One region of the Pseudoalteromonas sp. A22 genome, then DNA from elsewhere that is predicted to be linked to it. Evidence: predicted binding sites of a transcription regulator. Region 1 holds the regulator's gene; each other region holds the start of a gene.
The links. Region 1 encodes sigma-54, which starts transcription at its own class of promoters, with help from an activator protein. Its sites were predicted from a motif close to GTTGGCACGNNNNTNGNNT; they were not measured.
Positions count from the first base shown of each region.

Region 2: the regulator sigma-54 is predicted to act here: its motif matches at 1,134-1,152, upstream of GSF04_RS10870 (LPP20 family lipoprotein).
Region 3: the regulator sigma-54 is predicted to act here: its motif matches at 986-1,004, upstream of GSF04_RS10705 (FimV/HubP family polar landmark protein).
Region 4: the regulator sigma-54 is predicted to act here: its motif matches at 1,002-1,020, upstream of GSF04_RS19050 (DUF3192 domain-containing protein).

Region 1 covers NZ_CP047238.1:3,664,327-3,666,534, reverse strand. Annotated here, with positions in the region: gene ptsN (PTS IIA-like nitrogen regulatory protein PtsN) at 1-203, opposite strand, end outside; gene hpf (ribosome hibernation promoting factor) at 205-492, opposite strand; gene GSF04_RS21440 (RNA polymerase factor sigma-54) at 522-2,021, opposite strand; gene lptB (LPS export ABC transporter ATP-binding protein) at 2,068-2,208, opposite strand, start outside.
Region 2 covers NZ_CP047238.1:1,353,654-1,355,861, reverse strand. Annotated here, with positions in the region: gene flgM (flagellar biosynthesis anti-sigma factor FlgM) at 1-31, shown strand, start outside; gene GSF04_RS10875 (flagellar protein FlgN) at 24-452, shown strand; gene GSF04_RS10870 (LPP20 family lipoprotein) at 527-1,003, opposite strand; gene GSF04_RS10865 (flagellar assembly protein T N-terminal domain-containing protein) at 1,208-2,208, shown strand, end outside.
Region 3 covers NZ_CP047238.1:1,312,855-1,315,062, forward strand. Annotated here, with positions in the region: gene GSF04_RS10700 (aspartate-semialdehyde dehydrogenase) at 1-775, shown strand, start outside; gene GSF04_RS10705 (FimV/HubP family polar landmark protein) at 1,065-2,208, shown strand, end outside.
Region 4 covers NZ_CP047238.1:3,146,230-3,148,437, forward strand. Annotated here, with positions in the region: gene GSF04_RS19045 (D-2-hydroxyacid dehydrogenase) at 1-901, shown strand, start outside; gene GSF04_RS19050 (DUF3192 domain-containing protein) at 1,099-1,479, shown strand; gene GSF04_RS19055 (hypothetical protein) at 1,610-1,999, opposite strand; gene GSF04_RS19060 (diguanylate cyclase) at 2,140-2,208, opposite strand, start outside.

The DNA of each region.
Region 1 (2,208 bases):
CCATGGGGAATGGCAATGCCTTTACCGATCCCTGTGCTGCCTAATTTCTCTCGCGCCATTAAAGCGTCCAAGATAGCATGCTGACTGGTATTTGGAATTTGGCTATGAGCCAGTTCGCTGATGTATTCTAAAATACGTTTTTTGCTATTAAAAAGGACCGCAGCTTTACTGCAGTCCTTGTTCACTAATTCACTTAATTTCATCTTAGTGTCGAGTGAGCTTCTCTTTGTGTTTAATAACTTGACGATCTAGCTTGTCGATAAGGCCATCAATTGCGGCATACATATCTTGATGCTCTGTTGATGCAAATAGCTCGCCGCCGTTTACGTGTAATGTTGCTTCTGCTTTTTGTACTAGTTTCTCGACATCAAGGATCACATGCACGTTATTGATATGATCAAAGTGCCTTTCTAGCTTCGCAAACTTGTTGGTGACATAGTCTCTTAATGAGTCAGTAATTTCTACATGGCGACCAGTTAGATTTAGTTGCATAAGCATTTTTCCTTCTTGGGTTTTACGTCTTATATCAAGCTTTTACGCTGATTTGACGGTGGAATGGCTAGGGATTCACGATATTTTGCAATCGTGCGTCTCGCTACCTTAATTCCTTGCTCAGCTAAAATATCTGCAATTTTGCTGTCACTCAATGGCTTAGCGGTATTTTCTGCAGCTATCAGCTTTTTGATAAGTGCTCTAATTGCTGTAGAGGAGCACTCACCTCCATTTTCTGTACTTACATGGCTAGAGAAGAAATACTTCAGCTCAAATATTCCCCGAGGTGTATGCATGTATTTTTGTGTTGTCACACGGGAAATTGTGGACTCATGCATCTCAACCATTTCAGCAACATCATTTAGCACCATAGGGCGCATTGCTTCGGGGCCATGTTCAAAGAATGCCTGTTGTTGTTGCACAATGCAATTGGTAACTTTTAATAATGTATCATTTCGGCTTTCTAAGCTTTTAATAAACCACTTTGCTTCTTGTAAATGTGAGCGAATAAACTGACTATCCGTACTGGATTTCGCTGTTCTAGACATCGCAGCGTAATGGTCGTTTACTCTTATTTTAGGCATAGCATCAGGATTTAGCTCTACGACCCAACGACCTTTTACTTTTTTCACCGATACGTCAGGGATCACATATTCAGGCTCTTCATGAATAATGCTTGCCGCTGGTTTTGGGTTAAGGCTATGAATTAACGTCATGACCTCTTTGAGATCGGCTTCTTTAAGGCGCGTTTTCTTTGCCAAAGTTCGATAGTCACGGCTGGCAAGCAAGTCGATATGCTCTGTCAGAATCATTTTTGTTTCGGCAATCCATGGCGTATCCGGAGCGAACTGATTTAGCTGAATACACAAGCATTCTTGTAAACTACGCGCTGCGATACCGACAGGATCGAAAAGTTGAATACGTTTGAGCACGGCTTCGACTTCATCCAGCTCAATAGGCTCTTCGCTACTCTCGTCATTAATGCTTTCTAAAATGTCTTCGCAAGACAGTGTTAAAATGCCTGACAGGTCGACCGCTTCAATAATCGCAATCGCAATCGCTCTATCTGTTGGACTAAATGGTGTCAGCTCAAGTTGCCACATGAGATAGTCGTGGAGAGATTCAGAGGTTTCCCCTTGATAAACATTATCGTCATCAGGAAGTGGGCCTGAACTTGCAGCGGGTGCTGCGCTCATATATTCATCCCAAGTGACATCCATGGCAAGGTCATCACTGACAGTGTCTTTGCTCATGGCGGTATCTGAGTCTATTTCATAGTCACTAACCTGCGCTTCATCGCTTGAATCTTGATTGTCGTCAGCACTACTTTTTTCTTGGCTGTGTTGGTCAGCGTTTTCGCCGTCAGTATTATCACCTTCTTCCACTTCCAACAATGGATTGCTGTCTAATGCTTCTTGTATTTCTTGTTGCAGATCCAATGTACTAAGCTGCAGCAAGCGAATGGCTTGTTGCAGTTGTGGAGTCATTGTAAGTTGCTGCCCCATGCGCAGCTGTAATGATTGCCTCATGTATCTCTAACAATCCTTTTTAACAGTTATTAATACTACGTCTTAACTATAGCTTGAATTGTTCGCCTAGGTAGACATCTCTTACGGTTTGATCTGCCAAAACATGTTCTGGCGTGCCTGCAGCGATTAACTCACCATGTGAAACGATGTAGGCTTTTTCACATACGTCCAGTGTTTCTCTAACGTT
Region 2 (2,208 bases), 1.8 Mb from region 1:
AGCTGCATTTGAGTTCGAAATTTATGGATGATTTGGTTCGGCTTTGCCACCACAAACTTTCAGAACAAATCTCGACGCTAGAGGCGATGACCCTGCTTCTAGCGCGTGAGCTTGACGAGCTTGCATCTCGCCGTGGCGACAATTTAAAAGAAATCGCTCGTGAAAAGCTAACTCTCATTTCAAAACTGCAAAAGCTCGACAATGAATTGTCAAAAACTGAGTCTCACGTCTTTGAACACAATGAAGTAGCCCCGCTAGTCGCTAAAGTGCGAGCATTACTCAGTGAGTGCCAAACCAAAAATGAAATCAATGCTAAAACGGCTCACCAGGCTAATGTAAGCACACGTGAACTAAAAGGGATCTTAATTGGCGCACCAACTTCTATTACATATGGTCAGGATGGTAGTGTGAAAAGTAGCGACAGTGAGTTAGTACGTAACCTAAAGGCGTAGCCACGCCAGCCATATTTTAGTTTTGAAGAAAAACCGAAATGAAGCGCATTAAGTAAGCAACATGCGATGGGTGCTTACTTAAAGCTGTAAGATATCTTCTTAATTTTCTGCGGCTTGACTTGAGTAATATACAAATCATAAACGCGCTTCATATCAAGCTCCAATTCCGTCGCGTAAGTATCACCAACAGCGTAACTTTTCAGCACCTTAGCCCCTCGAACGAGTCCATTCACTTGGCTCTTAAGACCATCGTTTTGCGCAATAGCACCTTTTACCGTAATAGTGGATGTCAAATTCTGGCCATACAGTTGCTCAGCCAATTCACGATACGCTTCTAATTTTGAGACTTTGATAGCCATCAGCTGCTTCTCACCCGCAGTTTTACCCGGCTGAGCACTCAAAGGCGCGTACCCCACAGCCCGTAAAACAGGAAAGGTTTCCGGTTGCACCGTCTCATATTCAATGTGCTTGTCAACGAGGCTTGAACAGCCACTGAGTCCCGCTAGCGAGCAAACCATAACAACTGCACTGATAGAATTAGTGATACGCATTTCACTACACTCCGCTACAATAAATACCAATCAAAATTTAACGCTTCCCCAGCATCTTGGTCTCGCAAGGGTTGTTGTGGTTTCATCTAGTATTGGCAATAAATAAAATTAACTTTCATAAAATATGATTATGCACGAACCTTGCCAAAATTTGGCACAGGTATTGCTGAGTTAAAGGGTAGTTTTTGATCTGGGCATTTAAACATGAAAAAGCAATTCGCGACCAGTCTATCATTGTTGTGTATCACCTTAACTAATCCCGCTTATGCTGAATGGTTTGAAGTTACCGGCATGGCTGACGTTAAAAATGGCGATCATCAAAAAGCAAAAAGAAAGGCCGTAAATGACGCCATTACACAAGCATTGCTGTTTTCTGGCGCTTCGGTGAGTAGTGTACAAACCGTCACCGATGGTGTGCTCACCCAAGATCAACTTAAGATCCGCTCAAATGCTGAAATCCAGAGCGCCAACGTGATTGCTGAAGCAAAAGTCGGTGACTCATGGCAAGTAACATTGCATATCGATATTACCCCACAGAGTGCTCAGTGCCCAACGAGTGCTTACAATAAACAGGTTGCAGTCACACAAAGCCAGCTAAAAAATAAACATCAAGCAACTTTAGGTCAAATTTTTGACATAAATAAAGCCGTGAGCGAGCGCCTATATCAAACAATGACCGAACAAAAGTCGAGCTTAGAACCCGTTCCCTATTTTGCACAGACCATAGATGTTAGCCGTTTTTTCAGTCAGCGTTTTGATTATAATGAACAGCTAATCGAGACCATTACAGCAAATACCAACAGCCAATTTGTACTACTGAGTCAAATTACTGATGTTGCTAGTGTCGATAAGCTTAATAGTGACCTCGCATTTTGGCAAAGCGATAAATACTTAAGAAGCTTCAAGGTAGACTTTGCGCTGTTTGATGCACTTTCTCATGAAAGGGTATGGCAAAAACAATATGCCACTCAAGGCGTGTGGCCGTTTAAGAAAACCAAATTAATTGATGTGTACAGTGAGCGCTTTTGGCAGACAGATTATGCTGATGAGATCCAAGCCACGCTGACACAAATCGCAACTGATTTAAACGCAGCGGTCGCCTGCTTACCAACCAATGGCAAAATCCTACATATCGATGATGAACAAGTCGTTATTAATTTGGGCCGTATGCATGGCTTAGAGAATGGCCAGATCCTTAACGTAGC
Region 3 (2,208 bases), 1.7 Mb from region 1:
ATATGCACCAATCGCCGCTGAAGCTGGCTGCATTGTGATAGATAACACCTCACATTTTAGATACGACTTTGATATTCCATTAGTCGTTCCTGAGGTGAATAAAGACAGCCTTGCAGATTTTAGAAATCGTAACATCATTGCTAACCCAAACTGCTCTACAATCCAAATGCTAGTGGCGCTTAAACCAATTTATGATGCCTATGGCATTGACAGAATTAATGTTTCAACATACCAAGCGGTATCTGGCGCAGGTAAAGAAGCGGTAGATGAGTTGGCTAAGCAAACTGCAAACTTAATGAATGCAAGACCAATGGAAAACGAAGTATTTAGCAAACAAATCGCTTTTAACGTCATTCCTCAAATTGATGCATTCCAAGAAAATGGTTACACCAAAGAAGAAATGAAGATGGTGTGGGAAACGCAAAAAATCTTGGGCGATTCGAGTGTTTTGGTTAACCCTACTGCGGTTCGAGTTCCCGTGTTTTTCGGTCATGCTGAAGCCATTCATCTTGAAACGCGCATGCCTTATGATCTTGAACATGTTAAGCAGTTACTTGCTGATGCGCCGGGTGTTGAGCTAATTGAAGACGAAAACGATTACCCAACACCGGTAAGTGATGCAAGTGGTAACGATACCGTCTATGTAGGCCGTGTAAGGCAAGATATTTCACATCCATTGGGCTTAAACTTATGGGTGGTATCAGACAACACCAGAAAAGGTGCCGCAACAAATAGCATTCAAATTGCAGAAGCCCTGATAGAAAGCTATCTATAAGCACCCTTTGATATCGCAAAGTAAGCAAAATTTTGCTTACTATTCTGCGTTATAACGGCAAACTTCTGCCAAGAAGTTTGCCGTTAGGTCAAATACTTGACTATTCTTCACCTATATCAACTATTCCAGAATCAGTAAAAAGCATTATAACCATGTTAACTTTCAATACGTTGCAATGGATATTCCAACATATCTGGTTTATAGTTTGCATTTGGAATAGAGCTTGCTTCAAAGCCATAATAATAAAATGTCGTTTAACGGGTGTTAAACATTTGAGTAAAGGATCGGCATGCGCGGTTTAGCCTTATTTAGTATCTTTGTATTCGCACTGATTGCCACACCAGTATATACCCAAGAGGGGGTAGTGCTAAAAGGCCCTAAAGGGGTTGATTATGGGGCTCAAGGTCGGTCAATAGGGCCTATCAGACCCACGGATACATTGTGGCGTATAGCACAAAAAGTGCGACCAGATGACTCGGTCACCATTTATCAGGTGATGAAGGCGCTTTACGATAAAAATCCTAATTCATTTCTAGATAAAAACCTCAACCATATGCAGGATGGGGCGTATTTACGTATTCCTACCATCAATGAAATTCGCAGTGTAAACCCTGAGTTGGCAAAGCAGAAGTCAGATCAAGATGACAAACTTTGGGAAATGAAGCGTAAGGGATTATTGAATCCAAATGCAATAAACGAAGCTGAAAAAAAGGTTACACAAGCTCGTAAAGTCGATGTAGAAGAAGCTAAAGAAGACCTAACTAATCAACTGCGTTCTTTAAAGATGGAACAGGACATGCGCCTGATGGACTTACAAAAAGAGTTCAAATCCTCGGTGCGTAATGTTGAAGAAATCCTATCCGAAAACAATAAATTAAAACAGCAGCTCGGTGCTATTTCTACTGAACTTCAAACGGTTCGTACCCAACTTGGTAAAGACAGCGAAATCCAGCAACAGCTCAAGGCTGTTATTGACTTGCAAAATGAAATGATTGACCAGCAGGCGGCTCAGGCAAAAGCGCAAGAAAGTAGTGAGTTAAGCACATTCTTTAGCTCACCAGCTGGCATTGCATTACTTGCCACATTACCAGCGCTACTGGCAATTGCTGGATTAGTAATGTACCTACGCCGAAGAAACCAATCTCAAACGTCGACAGATGACGACGATTTTCTTCCGCAAACACCATCGGTGGCTGCAGGCACTGCGGCGGCGGGAGCTGCAACCGCTGCGACTGCATTTGACCCTGAGCCAGACCCACTTGATATCGGAATGGGCGACGATGAAGACGCACTGGGCGCAAGCGTACAGTTAGATGACGATATCTTACCTGAAGACGATGAGATTACCTTTGACTCACTTGATGACGACTTCGATGAAGGAAGTGATACGTTAGACCAAGATGAATTGGATAGCTTACTAAACGAAGATATTT
Region 4 (2,208 bases), 520 kb from region 1:
TTCCCCCATTGCCAAACTAGGCACATTAACGTCTTACGGCACCACGCTCAGTGATGACATCATCACACGCTGTAAAGATGCAGCAGTCATCATCACCAATAAAGTACAGTTAACTGAACAAGCAATCGCGGCGTTACCACAATTACAATTGATTTGTGTTGCGGCCACAGGCGTCAACAACATCGACTTAGCAGCTGCAAAAGCCCATCAAATTGCGATAGCCAATGTGGCTGGTTACTCCACCCCTTCTGTAGTGCAGCACACCTTTACTATGCTTGGTAACTTAATGACAAATATTCATCGTTATCAGCAAGACTGCCATGCAGGGCTTTGGCAACAAAGTGACATGTTTTGTCGTTTGGATTACAGCATCAACGAAATTGCAGGCAAAAACTTTGTGATCGTAGGCCATGGAACGTTAGGAGAAGCCGTTGCAAAAGTCGCACAAGCATTTGGAGCTCAGGTAATTGTTGCCGAACGTAGGGGCGTAACTGAGGTTAGAGCAGGACGAATGGCTTTTGAAGAAGCACTGCAGATTGCGGATATTGTATCGATTCACTGCCCGCTTACCGCTGAAACAGAAAACCTGATTTCAAGTGCTGAGTTCGCCCTACTTCCAAATCATGCTTATCTTATCAACACCGCAAGAGGCGGAATAGTCAATGAGCAAGCGCTGGTGGATGCACTAACTAACGAGCAAATAGCTGGTGCTGCTGTGGATGTCCTGACACAAGAGCCGGCACAAGCAAGCAACCCTCTCGTTCAATACCAAGGGGAAAACTTGCTTTTGACACCGCATACGGCATGGGCAAGTAAAGAGGCCATCGAACGTTTAGTCGGCGAAATTGCCATTAATATTGAAAGTTTTGTGGCTGGGACAACGAGAAACCGAGTGGTCTAGATTATTGTTTTAGTGAGTGATATCGCTAAATGTTAGTGAAAATCATCAACTATAAACTGATTAAAAACCAACAACAAACTGATATTTATAAACTTTATTAATTGGCAAAGAGTTTGCAACTCTTGTGATAATTCAAGCAAAAACAAATGGCTGTTTGCATTATTTGCTCAGCAACAAAATTAAAAAGGAAAACAACAATGAAAAAATTAATGTTAGTGGCTGCGCTTAGCTCTACTCTATTATCAGGCTGTATCGTTGCTGTATCCGACGGTGAAGTAGAGCACGGTTGGGCTTCTGAATACAACTCGTCTAACTGGGAACATAAACAGCGTAAAAATCGTGAAAAGATTGCCAACCTTGAAATGGGCGCGTCTTACTCATCAGTAAAAGACATGTTTACAACCCCTGATTTTAGCGAGTTGGTGTCAAAAGACGGCGATAACTATCAAGTGCTGTACTATGCAACCAACAGTAAACACTCAGACGGCAAAGTAACAAAAGATGAGTGCACGCCATTGGTATTCAAAAACAACCAACTGGTTGGCTTTGGCGACAACGCATTAAAGCAAATTCAGTAAGACTTTATCTCACCAAGGATGGTGAATAATCTGAGTAAACTGACGCACAGTTGTGTGTCCAACTCCTTATTTTCTTGTCATCTTAATAAGTTAAAAACAAAACAGAGCCAAACTTTAATAACCCAGCCTATTAAGCTGAACTGTCCTCTGATACCAGCTCATACCTATACTTCCATTCGAAATAGGCAAGCATGATGACAAACATAGCTTCACAAACAATAAAAGCAATACCAATTAGACTTGCAACGTTAAAATACTGAACAACCACTCCAGCGCAGACTAGCGCCCAAAAAAGATTGCCGAACACTAAAAGCTGCAAATGTTTTATGTTCTTCGCTTTTTGAATGGCAAGGCTAAAAGAGTACGCGCCATACAACAGATTTGATAATGCGATAAAGATAATGGTTTGTTCAGGTATATGATAGATCGCACCAATCATTGAGTGGAAAAGCAATACGATTAATCCCACGGATATAGCCGCAATACAATCCACCCAAATTATTTTACGCCGTATATCCATAGAATAAACCTAACACCACACCAAAAGGCACAACATACTCGGTTAAAGATCTATAAAGCATGAGCATAGCCAAGCTTTATGCGGTGCACTTATTGTCTGAATGCAGATATGCTTTCGCTCCTGTATATGGCTTTAGATATTTATAGCGCTTTAATAAATACCGTGCTTTGCTGCTTTTGGGCAACGGCAAGGGCGCTATCGGCCATTTT